DNA from 3 places in the Psychrobacillus sp. FSL K6-2836 genome. Region 3 is predicted to be linked to each of the others. Evidence: a T-box and tRNA genes for the amino acid it is inferred to sense, from the RefSeq annotation. Region 3 holds a T-box; the other regions hold tRNA genes.

Region 1 (5,462 bases), 2.5 Mb from region 3:
TCATACGGTGGACGGGATTCTCACCCGTCTTTCGCTACTCATACCGGCATTCTCACTTCTAAGCGCTCCACCAGTCCTTCCGGTCTGACTTCAACGCCCTTAGAACGCTCTCCTACCACTGATACCAAAGGTATCAATCCACAGCTTCGGTGATTTGTTTAGCCCCGATACATTTTCGGCGCAGCGTCACTCGACCAGTGAGCTATTACGCACTCTTTAAATGATGGCTGCTTCTAAGCCAACATCCTGGTTGTCTAAGCAACGCCACATCCTTTTCCACTTAACAAATACTTTGGGACCTTAGCTGGTGGTCTGGGCTGTTTCCCTCTTGACTACGGATCTTATCACTCGCAGTCTGACTCCCAAACATAAATCATTGGCATTCGGAGTTTGTCTGAATTCGGTAACCCGGGATGGGCCCCTAGTCCAAACAGTGCTCTACCTCCAAGATTCTAACGTTTGAGGCTAGCCCTAAAGCTATTTCGGAGAGAACCAGCTATCTCCAGGTTCGATTGGAATTTCTCCGCTACCCACACCTCATCCCCGCACTTTTCAACGTGCGTGGGTTCGGACCTCCAGTAAGTGTTACCTTACCTTCATCCTGGACATGGGTAGATCACCTGGTTTCGGGTCTACGACCACATACTCATTCGCCCTATTCAGACTCGCTTTCGCTGCGGCTCCGTCTTCTCAACTTAACCTTGCATGTAATCGTAACTCGCCGGTTCATTCTACAAAAGGCACGCTATCACCCATTAACGGGCTCTAACTACTTGTAGGCACACGGTTTCAGGATCTATTTCACTCCCCTTCCGGGGTGCTTTTCACCTTTCCCTCACGGTACTGGTTCACTATCGGTCACTAGGTAGTATTTAGCCTTGGGAGATGGTCCTCCCGGATTCCGACGGAATTTCACGTGTTCCGCCGTACTCAGGATACACTCAAGAGAGAATGAATTTTGGACTACGGGGCTTTTACCCTATCCTGCGGACCTTTCCAGATCGCTTCGTCTAACTCATTCCTTTGTAACTCTATGTAGAGTGTCCTACAACCCCAAGAGGCAAGCCTCTTGGTTTGGGCTATTCCCGTTTCGCTCGCCGCTACTCAGGGAATCGATTTTTCTTTCTCTTCCTCCAGGTACTTAGATGTTTCAGTTCCCTGGGTGTGTCTCAGATGCGCTATGTATTCACGCAAATGTACTGCTCCATTACGAACAGTGGGTTTCCCCATTCGGAAATCTCCGGATCAAAGCTCACTTACAGCTCCCCGAAGCATATCGGTGTTAGTGCCGTCCTTCGTCGACTCCTAGTGCCAAGGCATTCACCGTGCGCCCTTATTAACTTAACCTAAAAGTTAAAAAGTCTTACACGTTATGATTACCGAAGTAACCACAACTTGAATTTCTTGTTGTTTATTGTTTCAATGTCGTTTTATCCAGTTTTCAAAGAACAAAGGTTTTGCCCTTTGCGACGAATAATCGCAGAAGCAAATTATAAATTTGGTGGAGCCTAGCGGGATCGAACCGCTGACCTCCTGCGTGCAAGGCAGGCGCTCTCCCAGCTGAGCTAAGGCCCCGAAATTTAAAAAGGTATGGTGGGCCTAAATGGACTCGAACCATCGACCTCACGCTTATCAGGCGTGCGCTCTAACCAGCTGAGCTATAGGCCCTCTTTGAATTTCCATATATAAATATGAACATTCAAAACTGAACTGCAAAACGTTAAGATACAGATAAAGATCTGTATTCCGATATTATCCTTAGAAAGGAGGTGATCCAGCCGCACCTTCCGATACGGCTACCTTGTTACGACTTCACCCCAATCATCTGTCCCACCTTCGGCGGCTGGCTCCCGTAAGGGTTACCCCACCGACTTCGGGTGTTACAAACTCTCGTGGTGTGACGGGCGGTGTGTACAAGGCCCGGGAACGTATTCACCGTGGCATGCTGATCCACGATTACTAGCGATTCCGGCTTCATGTAGGCGAGTTGCAGCCTACAATCCGAACTGAGAACGGTTTTATGGGATTTGCTCACCCTCGCGGGGTTGCGACCCTCTGTACCGTCCATTGTAGCACGTGTGTAGCCCAGGTCATAAGGGGCATGATGATTTGACGTCATCCCCACCTTCCTCCGGTTTATCACCGGCAGTCACCTTAGAGTGCCCAACTGAATGCTGGCAACTAAGATCAAGGGTTGCGCTCGTTGCGGGACTTAACCCAACATCTCACGACACGAGCTGACGACAACCATGCACCACCTGTCACCGCTGTCCCCGAAGGGAAAACTCTATCTCTAGAGCGGTCAGCGGGATGTCAAGACCTGGTAAGGTTCTTCGCGTTGCTTCGAATTAAACCACATGCTCCACCGCTTGTGCGGGCCCCCGTCAATTCCTTTGAGTTTCAGTCTTGCGACCGTACTCCCCAGGCGGAGTGCTTAATGCGTTAGCTGCAGCACTAAGGGGCGGAAACCCCCTAACACTTAGCACTCATCGTTTACGGCGTGGACTACCAGGGTATCTAATCCTGTTTGCTCCCCACGCTTTCGCGCCTCAGCGTCAGTTACAGACCAGAAAGCCGCCTTCGCCACTGGTGTTCCTCCAAATCTCTACGCATTTCACCGCTACACTTGGAATTCCGCTTTCCTCTTCTGTACTCAAGTCCCCCAGTTTCCAATGACCTTCCACGGTTGAGCCGTGGGATTTCACATCAGACTTAAAGGACCGCCTGCGCGCGCTTTACGCCCAATAATTCCGGACAACGCTTGCCACCTACGTATTACCGCGGCTGCTGGCACGTAGTTAGCCGTGGCTTTCTAATGAGGTACCGTCAAGGTACGAGCAGTTACTCTCGTACTTGTTCTTCCCTCACAACAGAGTTTTACGATCCGAAAACCTTCTTCACTCACGCGGCATTGCTCCATCAGACTTTCGTCCATTGTGGAAGATTCCCTACTGCTGCCTCCCGTAGGAGTCTGGGCCGTGTCTCAGTCCCAGTGTGGCCGATCACCCTCTCAGGTCGGCTACGCATCGTCGCCTTGGTGAGCCGTTACCTCACCAACTAGCTAATGCGCCGCGGGCCCATCCTGTAGTGACAGCCGAGACCGTCTTTTAACATTTCCCCATGTGAGGAAATGGATTATTCGGTATTAGCCCCGGTTTCCCGGAGTTATCCCAATCTACAGGGCAGGTTGCCCACGTGTTACTCACCCGTCCGCCGCTAAATCAGAAGAAGCAAGCTTCTTCGTCATTCGCTCGACTTGCATGTATTAGGCATGCCGCCAGCGTTCGTCCTGAGCCAGGATCAAACTCTCCATAAGATCTGGATGACGTTACGCAGCACATTGCTTTGTCAGCTTCACTCGTTCGGTCAGTCACGTACGCTAGTACGTTCCTTCCCTCTCTCGATTGCTTCCTCGCACTGCACTACGTCTCGTCATCCAGCGAATAGAACTAGTTTAAAAGCTCATTTGTTTTGCTGGCATCATCATTAAATGATGTCAAAATTGTTTTGCTTATCATTCTAACAAGTTAGTTGTAAGCTGTATGTCTTAACGTTTTGCATGTTCAGTTTTCAATGTTCAATTTGCTGTGTCGTTTTTTGCGACTTCTCTAATTTACCATCGTACTAAGTAAGTGTCAAGAAGTTTTTCAAAAAACTTTTTCGCTAATATTAATTTGAAATAGTTCGCCGTGCTTTTGACGACGCTTATTATAATAACACGTAATAAATTAATATGTCAACAATAAAAACGAACAAATTTAATTGTCCGTTTTTAAATGTTGTCTCTATAGGACTACTTTATAGTATCTATGCATGATCCCATCACTTTTCGTTTGTTGCTTTTCAATTAAAATATATCCTTTATCTATTAGAAACTCGATGAAAACCTCTAAATCTACAGAGTAGTTTTTAAGTTCTTTTTGCTCATGAATTTCTTGGATGGTCCAAAATTCTTTTAATCCTAATACCTCTACTATGTGCTTTGCACCTTCTTTTGTTCGGGAATGGATCAAGAAGTCACTGGCTAAAAATAGAAGCTCTAATCTTTTTTCTAAAGATTCCTCACTCGAGATTAACTCATCGTACAATTTATAAATAGAAGGATCTAATTGTTTTACTTGCTTCCATACCATCACCTCTGGATGCATGCCATTTTCAAAAACAGCTAGACGAGCCAAATGATGTAAAGAATCTACCATATGATTATAAGCGTCCAGATAGTTACGTTGTTCAAAAAATAATTTACCTTCTAAATATCTTCTCGTTAGTTTTGCAAACTCAATACCCATACGAGCTTTTCTACCGTTTATCGGAAATACGTACAGCTCCTGTTTCAAACTTTCTACATATTCATTTCTATCAAATACCACACGACCATTGATCAACCAATCCACCATTTTAGGATTAGTCCCCAACAATAACCACTTTCTTAGCTGCTTCTCCGTAATTATATGAAGTGCAGTTTTTTTATCCCCATACGTATAATGCTTTGTGAATACAGGTACAGAAGATTCTTTCGTTATGATAAATAAAATGGAATCAAACATATCTGTAATAGGACTAAACTCTGCCCGTTTCTCTACTAAAATAATACCTAGTGTATTAGGTTCACTCGCTCTTTCTTGATAAATTGGTCTCAATAATGCTTCCAAAAGTGAAGCCTCCTTTATTTCCTTCTACTAATAAATTTTCGACAACTTTTCTATATTTCCTTCTATATTTACTTCAAAACTTAACTTTATATTAAAATATGATATAGTGTATGTAGAAATTAGGAGGTCGAAAAATGAAACCCTATAAAAACAAAATAAATCGTATACGCTCCTTTGCACTGGGACTTATATTCTTTGGTTTTATCATAATGTATGGTGCAATATTCTTTAAGGATAACGGAATATTAGTTACCATTTTCGTGACACTTGGGCTACTATCTATTTTAGCGAGTACAGCGGTCTATGGATGGATAGGATTATTATCTACTAAAGCTGTACCTGTTGTATGCCCTAACTGTGGGAAGCATACTAAAGTGTTAGGCAGAGTAGACATGTGCATGTACTGTAAAGAACCACTAACGCTTGACCCTAATCTTGAGGGACAAGAATTTGATGAAGCATTGAACAAAAAAAGATAATTGGACACTTTGCTTTTTAGCAAAGTGTTTTTTATATGTTCATAGTAGTATAGAATAAAGATACTTTAAAAGGAGGTCAATTATTTGTTAATCGTATCTCTGATTGAGCGTCTAGCTATCATTGCGACAATCGCTTTTCTTTTAACGAGATTTAAGTTTTTTCGGAAATTATTTGATTATCATACACAAATGTCAACAAAACAGAGAATAGTTCTCACTTTAATATTCGGATTATTTGGAATTATAGGTACATATACAGGAATTATTGTAAACCCCTTTGAAAATACAGAAGATCGCTGGTCCAGAGCATTGAATAATGAAGAAGCTATCG
Region 2 (5,462 bases), 1.4 Mb from region 3:
GAACCCAGCTCGCGTACCGCTTTAATGGGCGAACAGCCCAACCCTTGGGACCGACTACAGCCCCAGGATGCGATGAGCCGACATCGAGGTGCCAAACCTCCCCGTCGATGTGGACTCTTGGGGGAGATAAGCCTGTTATCCCCGGGGTAGCTTTTATCCGTTGAGCGATGGCCCTTCCATGCGGAACCACCGGATCACTAAGCCCGTCTTTCGACCCTGCTCGACTTGTAGGTCTCGCAGTCAAGCTCCCTTCTGCCTTTACACTCTTCGAATGATTTCCAACCATTCTGAGGGAACCTTTGGGCGCCTCCGTTACACTTTAGGAGGCGACCGCCCCAGTCAAACTACCCGCCTGACACTGTCTCCTACCCGGGTTACGGGTATGGGTTAGAATTTCAATACAACCAGGGCAGTATCCCACCGACGCCTCCTCCGAAGCTGGCGCTCCGGGCTCTATGGCTCCTGCCTATCCTGTACAAGTTGCACCAAAATTCAATATCAAGCTATAGTAAAGCTCCACGGGGTCTTTCCGTCCTGTCGCGGGTAACCTGCATCTTCACAGGTACTATAATTTCACCGAGTCTCTCGTTGAGACAGTGCCCAGATCGTTACGCCTTTCGTGCGGGTCGGAACTTACCCGACAAGGAATTTCGCTACCTTAGGACCGTTATAGTTACGGCCGCCGTTTACTGGGGCTTCAATTCGCACCTTCGCTTGCGCTAAGCACTCCTCTTAACCTTCCAGCACCGGGCAGGCGTCAGCCCCTATACTTCACCTTACGGTTTTGCAGAGACCTGTGTTTTTGCTAAACAGTCGCCTGGGCCTATTCACTGCGGCTCTTCAAGGCTATTCACCCTAAAGAGCACCCCTTCTCCCGAAGTTACGGGGTCATTTTGCCGAGTTCCTTAACGAGAGTTCTCTCGCTCACCTTAGGATTCTCTCCTCGACTACCTGTGTCGGTTTGCGGTACGGGCACCTATCACCTCGCTAGAGGCTTTTCTTGGCAGTGTGAAATCAGGAACTCCGGACATACGTCCTCGCCATCACAGCTCAATGTTATAGAATGCGGATTTGCCTACATTCACACCTTACTGCTTGGACATGCATAACCAACAGCATGCTTACCCTATCCTTCTGCGTCCCCCCATTACTCAAACGGTGGTTTGGTGGTACAGGAATATCAACCTGTTATCCATCGCCTACGCCTATCGGCCTCGGCTTAGGTCCCGACTAACCCTGAGCGGACGAGCCTTCCTCAGGAAACCTTAGTCATACGGTGGACGGGATTCTCACCCGTCTTTCGCTACTCATACCGGCATTCTCACTTCTAAGCGCTCCACCAGTCCTTCCGGTCTGACTTCAACGCCCTTAGAACGCTCTCCTACCACTGATACCAAAGGTATCAATCCACAGCTTCGGTGATTTGTTTAGCCCCGATACATTTTCGGCGCAGCGTCACTCGACCAGTGAGCTATTACGCACTCTTTAAATGATGGCTGCTTCTAAGCCAACATCCTGGTTGTCTAAGCAACGCCACATCCTTTTCCACTTAACAAATACTTTGGGACCTTAGCTGGTGGTCTGGGCTGTTTCCCTCTTGACTACGGATCTTATCACTCGCAGTCTGACTCCCAAACATAAATCATTGGCATTCGGAGTTTGTCTGAATTCGGTAACCCGGGATGGGCCCCTAGTCCAAACAGTGCTCTACCTCCAAGATTCTAACGTTTGAGGCTAGCCCTAAAGCTATTTCGGAGAGAACCAGCTATCTCCAGGTTCGATTGGAATTTCTCCGCTACCCACACCTCATCCCCGCACTTTTCAACGTGCGTGGGTTCGGACCTCCAGTAAGTGTTACCTTACCTTCATCCTGGACATGGGTAGATCACCTGGTTTCGGGTCTACGACCACATACTCATTCGCCCTATTCAGACTCGCTTTCGCTGCGGCTCCGTCTTCTCAACTTAACCTTGCATGTAATCGTAACTCGCCGGTTCATTCTACAAAAGGCACGCTATCACCCATTAACGGGCTCTAACTACTTGTAGGCACACGGTTTCAGGATCTATTTCACTCCCCTTCCGGGGTGCTTTTCACCTTTCCCTCACGGTACTGGTTCACTATCGGTCACTAGGTAGTATTTAGCCTTGGGAGATGGTCCTCCCGGATTCCGACGGAATTTCACGTGTTCCGCCGTACTCAGGATACACTCAAGAGAGAATGAATTTTGGACTACGGGGCTTTTACCCTATCCTGCGGACCTTTCCAGATCGCTTCGTCTAACTCATTCCTTTGTAACTCTATGTAGAGTGTCCTACAACCCCAAGAGGCAAGCCTCTTGGTTTGGGCTATTCCCGTTTCGCTCGCCGCTACTCAGGGAATCGATTTTTCTTTCTCTTCCTCCAGGTACTTAGATGTTTCAGTTCCCTGGGTGTGTCTCAGATGCGCTATGTATTCACGCAAATGTACTGCTCCATTACGAACAGTGGGTTTCCCCATTCGGAAATCTCCGGATCAAAGCTCACTTACAGCTCCCCGAAGCATATCGGTGTTAGTGCCGTCCTTCGTCGACTCCTAGTGCCAAGGCATTCACCGTGCGCCCTTATTAACTTAACCTAAAAGTTAAAAAGTCTTACACGTCATGATTACGTAAATAATCACAACAGAATTTCTTGTTGTTTATTGTTTCAATGTCGTTTTATCCAGTTTTCAAAGAACAAAGGTTTTGCCCTTTGCGACGAATAATCGCAGAAGCAAATTATAAATTTTTGGTGGAGCCTAGCGGGATCGAACCGCTGACCTCCTGCGTGCAAGGCAGGCGCTCTCCCAGCTGAGCTAAGGCCCCGAAACAAAAAAAGGGTATGGTGGGCCTAAATGGACTCGAACCATCGACCTCACGCTTATCAGGCGTGCGCTCTAACCAGCTGAGCTATAGGCCCTCTTTGAATTTCCATATATTAATATGAACATTCAAAACTGAACTGCAAAACGTTAAGATACAGATAAAAATCTGTATTCCGATATTATCCTTAGAAAGGAGGTGATCCAGCCGCACCTTCCGATACGGCTACCTTGTTACGACTTCACCCCAATCATCTGTCCCACCTTCGGCGGCTGGCTCCCGTAAGGGTTACCCCACCGACTTCGGGTGTTACAAACTCTCGTGGTGTGACGGGCGGTGTGTACAAGGCCCGGGAACGTATTCACCGTGGCATGCTGATCCACGATTACTAGCGATTCCGGCTTCATGTAGGCGAGTTGCAGCCTACAATCCGAACTGAGAACGGTTTTATGGGATTTGCTCACCCTCGCGGGGTTGCGACCCTCTGTACCGTCCATTGTAGCACGTGTGTAGCCCAGGTCATAAGGGGCATGATGATTTGACGTCATCCCCACCTTCCTCCGGTTTATCACCGGCAGTCACCTTAGAGTGCCCAACTAAATGCTGGCAACTAAGATCAAGGGTTGCGCTCGTTGCGGGACTTAACCCAACATCTCACGACACGAGCTGACGACAACCATGCACCACCTGTCACCGCTGTCCCCGAAGGGAAAACTCTATCTCTAGAGCGGTCAGCGGGATGTCAAGACCTGGTAAGGTTCTTCGCGTTGCTTCGAATTAAACCACATGCTCCACCGCTTGTGCGGGCCCCCGTCAATTCCTTTGAGTTTCAGTCTTGCGACCGTACTCCCCAGGCGGAGTGCTTAATGCGTTAGCTGCAGCACTAAGGGGCGGAAACCCCCTAACACTTAGCACTCATCGTTTACGGCGTGGACTACCAGGGTATCTAATCCTGTTTGCTCCCCACGCTTTCGCGCCTCAGCGTCAGTTACAGACCAGAAAGCCGCCTTCGCCACTGGTGTTCCTCCAAATCTCTACGCATTTCACCGCTACACTTGGAATTCCGCTTTCCTCTTCTGTACTCAAGTCCCCCAGTTTCCAATGACCTTCCACGGTTGAGCCGTGGGATTTCACATCAGACTTAAAGGACCGCCTGCGCGCGCTTTACGCCCAATAATTCCGGACAACGCTTGCCACCTACGTATTACCGCGGCTGCTGGCACGTAGTTAGCCGTGGCTTTCTAATGAGGTACCGTCAAGGTACGAGCAGTTACTCTCGTACTTGTTCTTCCCTCACAACAGAGTTTTACGATCCGAAAACCTTCTTCACTCACGCGGCATTGCTCCATCAGACTTTCGTCCATTGTGGAAGATTCCCTACTGCTGCCTCCCGTAGGAGTCTGGGCCGTGTCTCAGTCCCAGTGTGGCCGATCACCCTCTCAGGTCGGCTACGCATCGTCGCCTTGGTGAGCCGTTACCTCACCAACTAGCTAATGCGCCGCGGGCCCATCCTGTAGTGACAGCCGAGACCGTCTTTTAACATTTCCCCATGTGAGGAAATGGATTATTCGGTATTAGCCCCGGTTTCCCGGAGTTATCCCAATCTACAGGGCAGGTTGCCCACGTGTTACTCACCCGTCCGCCGCTAAATCAGAAGAAGCAAGCTTCTTCGTCATTCGCTCGACTTGCATGTATTAGGCATGCCGCCAGCGTTCGTCCTGAGCCAGGATCAAACTCTCCATAATAGAGAACTTAAAAAGCTCATTTTGTTTTGCTGGCATCATCATTAAATGATGTCAAAATTGTTTTGCTTATCATTCTAACAAGTTAGCTGATAAGCTGTATGTCTTAACGTTTTGCATGTTCAGTTTTCAATGTTCATGGTGGAGCCTAGCGGGATCGAACCGCTGACCTCCTGCGTGCAAGGCAGGCGCTCTCCCAGCTGAGCTAAGGCCCCTAAAATAATAACTGGTCGGGAAGACAGGATTCGAACCTGCGACCCCTTGGTCCCAAACCAAGTGCTCTACCAAGCTGAGCTACTTCCCGTTATATGGTGCGCTCGGCAGGACTCGAACCTGCAACCTCTTGATTCGTAGTCAAGTGCTCTATCCAATTGAGCTACGAGCGCAATGTTTCATAAAAGTGGTGCCGAGGACCGGAATCGAACCGGTACGGTAGTCACCTACCGCAGGATTTTAAGTCCTGTGCGTCTGCCAGTTCCGCCACCCCGGCACTTTAATGAATCTTTGGAGCGGAAGACGAGGTTCGAACTCGCGACCCCCACCTTGGCAAGGTGGTGTTCTACCACTGAACTACTTCCGCTCGGTTATTAAATTAAATGGTGCGGGTGAAGGGAGTCGAACCCCCACGCCTTGCGGCGCTAGATCCTAAGTCTAGTGCGTCTGCCAGTTCCGCCACACCCGCAATATATATTCACTATAAAAAGTGATGAGCCATGTAGGATTCGAACCTACGACCCTCTGATTAAAAGTCAGATGCTCTACCAACTGAGCTAATGGCTCGAAAAATGGTGCCGGAGAAAGGACTTGAACCCTCAACCTACTGATTACAAGTCAGTTGCTCTACCAGTTGAGCTACTCCGGCAGGAGTAAATATATGG
Region 3 (5,462 bases):
TGGCGTGAAATACACCAGTCTCCACGATCACGAATCATATTAAATAGACGAGTCTCTCCCCATGCAGGTGTGAATTTTGTATCTCGAATTGCTTGTAGCAATTCATCTCTAAACGCTTCAATAGAAGCAAACCATTGCGCTGTAGCACGATAAATAACTGGTTTTTTCGTACGCCAGTCATGCGGATATGAATGTGTAAAGAATGTAAGTTTTTCAAGTGCACCAGCAGCCTCTAACGCCTCTGTAATTGCTTTGTTGGCTGTGTCATAAAATAACCCTTCAAAACCAGGTGCTTCATCAGTCATTACACCACGATCATCAACTGGACAAAGAACATCTAATCCGTAAGCTTTACCTACGTAAAAGTCATCTTCCCCGTGACCAGGAGCTGTATGAACACATCCAGTACCAGACTCAGTTGTTACATGTTCTCCTAAAATGATAAGTGAATCACGATCGTATAATGGATGCTTAGCAACCAGACGGTCCATTTCTTTCCCTTCAATCGTACGTTCTACTGTATATTCTTCCCAGCCTAATTCTTCCGCTACAGATTTTACTAAATCTAATGCAACAACAAAATTAGAGCCTTTCGTATTAACAACAGCGTACTCCACTTTAGGATGTAGAGAAATAGCTTGGTTTGCAGGAATTGTCCAAGGTGTTGTAGTCCAAATGATAAATTTCGTTCCTTCTTCAAGCACACCTTTACCCTCTGTCACCTCAAAGCTTACATAAATAGATGGCGATTTTTTATCTTGATATTCAATTTCAGCCTCAGCCAATGCGGATTCACTTGATGGTGACCAGTAAACTGGCTTTAATCCTTTATAAATATATCCTTTTTTAGCCATAGCACCGAATACTTCTATTTGGCGTGATTCAAACGCGGGAGTCAATGTAACATATGGATTATCCCAGTCACCACGAACACCTAGACGTTTAAATTGTGAGCGTTGATTGTCAATTTGTTGATAGGCATATTCTTCACAAAGCTTTCTAAACTCAGCTAAAGACATTTCCTTACGTTTTACGCCTTTATTCGTTAGTGCTTGCTCGATTGGAAGACCATGTGTATCCCAGCCTGGAACATACGGGGCATGAAAACCTGCCATAGACTTGTGACGGACAATCATATCTTTTAGTACTTTGTTTAATGCGTGACCCATATGTAGATCGCCGTTCGCATATGGTGGTCCATCATGCAATACAAAAAATGGTCGACCTTTTGTATGATCCTGTACCTTTTTATAAATATCCTGCTCTGCCCATTTTGCTTGAATATCTAATTCTTTCACTGGTAAGTTTCCGCGCATAGGGAATTCTGTCTTTGGCATTAATAATGTGTCTTTGTATTCCATCTTATTACCTCCTGATTAATAAAAGCATGAGTACTGTCTAAGGTGTGCCGAAAACAAAAAAACTCCACATCCCAAAAAGGGACGAGGAGTTATGCTCGCGGTACCACCCTACTTGCGATTTAACTTAAAAATCGCCGCTTAGAATGCCATAACGGGGCATTAACCGAAGACACTTACTAAAGTTCAGTGCCCTTGCTCCAAAGTGATATCCTAAATAAGTTTCTCTTCCTGAGCTCTCACCACCCTCAAGTCGCTATGTCGAAAACAAATTTAGACGTCTTTTTCTACGCATATTATATGATATGAAATTATTATAGGTAAAGTATGCCTATGAGTCAAGAGATGTTAATCTTCCGTGGCTGATATACGATCAATCGCTTCTGTATCCACATCATATTCCATTAAATGGTTCCAGTCATCTGTGTTGATCAAGTCTAGTTGGGCTTCGACTAACATTTTAAAACGATTTCGGAAAACCTTTGACTGTTTTTTCAAGTCCTCGATTTCCAATGCAATCCTTCTAGCTTTTGTTAGTGCTTCATTAACAATTCGGTCAGCATTTTTCTCTGCCTCTTTCACAATCAGCTTCGCTTCTTTTTGTGAATTGCGACGGACTTCCTCTGCAGCCTCTTGAGCAACGACAATTGACTTATGTAATGTTTCTTCAATCGAAGTAAAATGACCAACCTTTTCGCTTGAAGTTTTAAGCTTTGTCTCTAATTCCTTTTTTTCTTTCATCAAAATTTCAAGGTCTTTCATAATTTGATCTAGGAATTCATTTACTTCGTCTTCATTGTATCCTCTAAATCCTTTACTAAATTCCTTGTTATGTATATCAAGTGGTGTTAGTGGCATTTTAACATCTCCTTTACTACTATTCTTTCTATCATTATACATTTCTAAGAAGGTGAATACATCTAAATTTGAAATATTCTTATAAAAATTAACTTTTTAGTTCTAACCTACCTATTTGTAGTCGGATTTTATCTTTTTTTGTTCTTCCCTCAATCATGATTAATTTTACTCTTCCATGCCCTCTTATAGAAAGTAAATCCAGTTCTTGTAATTCAAGAGATACCTGATCTTTTTCTGACCAGTTCACTTTAACCTTTCCACTTTGAATAAGGGTTGCTGATTTTTGACGAGAAATATTAAAAACCGAGGCAATCACCGTGTCTAATCGCAGGGAACTAACCGTTAAAGTCTCAGTTATCCATTCCTCCTGCTGGACAAAGTAATCGATTGGATCTTCTATTTCGTCTATATGAACTTTCACTTTCCCAATGGATGTAAAGTTAGCACGAACATAGTCCAACACCTCTAATGCAACAACGAATTGAATGGAACCATCCTGTACTCGTATATCACCAAACTTGCTACGATCAATTCCAAGTGACATCATCGAACCAAGAACATCCTTATGCTTTAATGTTACGAATTTAGTAGGATAATGGACTTCTACTACTCTCATAGAGAAATCGTTATCTGATGGAGTATAATAAGAAGGGAACAGCAGAACTCTTTTTCTCTCCGCATCTTCTAGAGCACCTGTTGCTGTAGATCCAATATCTTCATATTGCCTACGAATCGAATCAACGATAAATTGCTGTCTGGGATCGAGAAAGTCCGTTATCTTAGGAGCATATCTATCTTCTACTTCCCGCATCATACTCACAACCTGTTCAATAAAAGGCTGCTCCTCTTTTCTAAAATGTTGCAATACATTTTCCATTATAATATTCCCTTTCTAGTATAGTAAAAAACCCCACGTAAGTGAGGTTAGAGAATTGTATACGCTATAAAATATATACCCTTCATTGCTAGGTTTAATACAAAAATTGCTACAATAGGTGAGATATCAATCATACCTAGTGGAGGAATAATCTTTCTAAACGGTTCCAAATATGGTTCACATATTCTTCCTAAAAACTTACCAAAACTCGATTGTTGAATGCTCGGTACCCACGACATTAAAATATATGCTATTAATGCATACGTATAAATTTGAACACCCCAACTTATTAAATATAAAACTAATCCCATAAGTTAATTACTCCTCTGTTAATCTAGGTCGTTATAATAATAATCCGATATTGCACCATCGACTTCAACTGAGTCTGGTGCACAAAGGAATATATCCGTACCTATTCTTTGTATGTCTCCACCTAAAGCGTACACTGTTCCACTTAAAAAGTCGATTATTCTAATTCCTTGCTCTTTATCTATACGTTGCAGATTTACAATTACAGCTTTTTTACTTTTTAAGTGTTCAGATATATCTTGTGCCTCTGCATACACTCTTGGTTCTATCAATATTACTTTGGATGACTTTTGTACATTTTGAATACTAACAAGATTAGGAGTATTCACTTCTTTAGGAATCGTATTGAATTTACGCTCTTGAGGTGCAGATTTAACAGATTGCTGTTTTATATTATTATCTACAGGTTTTTGATGCTGAGGTCTTGATTGCTGCGCTTCTGATGCTTCCTCATCCTCGTCTAAGTAGAAGAAATTTTTCATCCAGTTTTTCATGCTCATACAACTCCCTCCCTCTCTTTTCCAACCAATGCTGTTCCGATTCTTATAAAAGTAGCACCTTCTTCTATCGCTATTTCATAATCCCCAGACATTCCCATGGAAAGTTCTGTACAAGGTGCGTTGACAATCTTTTTAGCTGCAATTTTACTTTGGAGCTGTTTCAATCTCCGAAAAACATCGCGTATGATTGCGTCATCTTCGGTATTTGGAGCCATTGTCATCAATCCAATGATACGAATACGTTTATGCTTTTTAAGCTGATCTACGAATGCTTCCACTTCAGCAAAAGAAAGCCCATGTTTTGACTCTTCTTGCGAAACGTTTACTTGTACAAAACAATCTTTCGTGGAGGTAGCTCTTTTCTCAATTTCATCCGCTAAACTCATCCGGTCCAATGAATGCAGGAAATTAATATCGTTAATAACCGATTTAACTTTTCTTGTTTGTAAAGTACCTATGTAATGCCACTTGACATCATTAGAAATGGCATCTAACTTTTTCTTTAAACCCTCTGGTCTATTTTCTCCTAAATGCAGAACACCATTCTCAATTACCTCGTTAGTTCGATTAACTGAGACTTCTTTTGTTACAGCTATTAATGTAACATCTTCTAATTTTCTATTAGCTCTTTCACTTGCGCTTTGCATTCGTTGTTGAATTTGTTCTAAATTTTGTTGTACGTTTGTCATTCGAAACCCAACTTTTCATCATTTGTTTTTTTGTTTATTGTATCAATGAAAAGCCGTTTTATCAATGATGAACATTATTAGTCTAAGTTTTTGATACAATTATAACATCTTTTCCAATTATCGCTATATTTTGTACTGCTATTTTCTTCGTCTCTCTTTTTTTATTAAAAAAAGTTGGATAAGCGCCATTTTCCTCTACTAGAAATGAAATAATATAACCAGTGTCTTTATCAATTTCCGCATCCACAATATAGCCTAGTAATTGTCCACTTTTCGCTTCTATCACTTCTTTTTGCTGTGCATCTGAAAATTTCATCATTAACCCCCTTTTATTCATTATATGACTGAAAATGAAAAAAACGCTTTTTTCTTAAAAGAAAATAACGGAGGTTATTGAATCGTTCACATCAATTAATAAACGAGTAGAAGTAACCAAGGAACTGAACAGTACACTTGGAAAGATTAACCTCTTGGTAGCCATTTACTTGCGGTGACCAACCGTTTACTTGATTCTACAAACATTTACTTGCTTTGCGCTGTGGTCTACTTGCTCTGGGCGGTAGCTCACTTGCTAAATGGAAGTTTATCCGCTTTTGAATTTTTAGCAACAAAAAAACGCTTTTTTCTTGAAAGAAAAAAGCGCTTGTGTTAATAGAATACACTTATGGATTCAATTGGCTTTGAATAGTTGATAAAGCACTCTTCTCTAATCGGGAAATTTGTGCCTGTGATAAACCTAGGTCCATCGCTATTTCTGTTTGTGTAGCTCCATAGTAAATTCTTTTCGTTAATATTTTCTTTTGTCTTGTATCTAGCTTCTGAAAACTTTCTTTCACTGTAAAATAAGTGACCCATTGATCTTCGGATACAT

Evidence for each region. The T-box of region 3 lies ahead of ileS (isoleucine--tRNA ligase). A T-box ahead of a tRNA ligase gene usually reads a tRNA of that ligase, here a tRNA-Ile.
Region 1: it has a tRNA-Ile gene. The T-box ahead of ileS (isoleucine--tRNA ligase) is inferred to sense a tRNA for this amino acid. The anticodon was not compared.
Region 2: it has a tRNA-Ile gene. The T-box ahead of ileS (isoleucine--tRNA ligase) is inferred to sense a tRNA for this amino acid. The anticodon was not compared.

The regions. Positions count from the first base shown of each region.
Region 1 is NZ_JBBOOM010000001.1:3,234,499-3,239,960, reverse strand. Features, by position in the region: rRNA gene MKY37_RS15450 (23S ribosomal RNA) at 1-1,347, opposite strand, end outside; tRNA gene MKY37_RS15445 (tRNA-Ala) at 1,500-1,575, opposite strand; tRNA gene MKY37_RS15440 (tRNA-Ile) at 1,592-1,668, opposite strand; rRNA gene MKY37_RS15435 (16S ribosomal RNA) at 1,763-3,316, opposite strand; gene MKY37_RS15430 (nucleotidyltransferase-like protein) at 3,786-4,652, opposite strand; gene MKY37_RS15425 (YgzB family protein) at 4,787-5,131, shown strand; gene MKY37_RS15420 (LytS/YhcK type 5TM receptor domain-containing protein) at 5,216-5,462, shown strand, end outside.
Region 2 is NZ_JBBOOM010000001.1:2,097,468-2,102,929, forward strand. Features, by position in the region: rRNA gene MKY37_RS09730 (23S ribosomal RNA) at 1-2,616, opposite strand, end outside; tRNA gene MKY37_RS09735 (tRNA-Ala) at 2,770-2,845, opposite strand; tRNA gene MKY37_RS09740 (tRNA-Ile) at 2,863-2,939, opposite strand; rRNA gene MKY37_RS09745 (16S ribosomal RNA) at 3,034-4,587, opposite strand; tRNA gene MKY37_RS09750 (tRNA-Ala) at 4,724-4,799, opposite strand; tRNA gene MKY37_RS09755 (tRNA-Pro) at 4,812-4,888, opposite strand; tRNA gene MKY37_RS09760 (tRNA-Arg) at 4,894-4,970, opposite strand; tRNA gene MKY37_RS09765 (tRNA-Leu) at 4,986-5,074, opposite strand; tRNA gene MKY37_RS09770 (tRNA-Gly) at 5,090-5,164, opposite strand; tRNA gene MKY37_RS09775 (tRNA-Leu) at 5,182-5,266, opposite strand; tRNA gene MKY37_RS09780 (tRNA-Lys) at 5,292-5,364, opposite strand; tRNA gene MKY37_RS09785 (tRNA-Thr) at 5,371-5,446, opposite strand; tRNA gene MKY37_RS09790 (tRNA-Val) at 5,460-5,462, opposite strand, start outside.
Region 3 is NZ_JBBOOM010000001.1:729,268-734,729, forward strand. Features, by position in the region: gene ileS (isoleucine--tRNA ligase) at 1-1,361, opposite strand, end outside; T-box leader at 1,436-1,657, opposite strand; gene MKY37_RS03610 (DivIVA domain-containing protein) at 1,707-2,216, opposite strand; gene MKY37_RS03615 (YlmH family RNA-binding protein) at 2,305-3,093, opposite strand; gene MKY37_RS03620 (YggT family protein) at 3,141-3,404, opposite strand; gene MKY37_RS03625 (cell division protein SepF) at 3,423-3,902, opposite strand; gene MKY37_RS03630 (YggS family pyridoxal phosphate-dependent enzyme) at 3,899-4,591, opposite strand; gene MKY37_RS03635 (YlmC/YmxH family sporulation protein) at 4,674-4,907, opposite strand; gene sigG (RNA polymerase sporulation sigma factor SigG) at 5,254-5,462, opposite strand, start outside.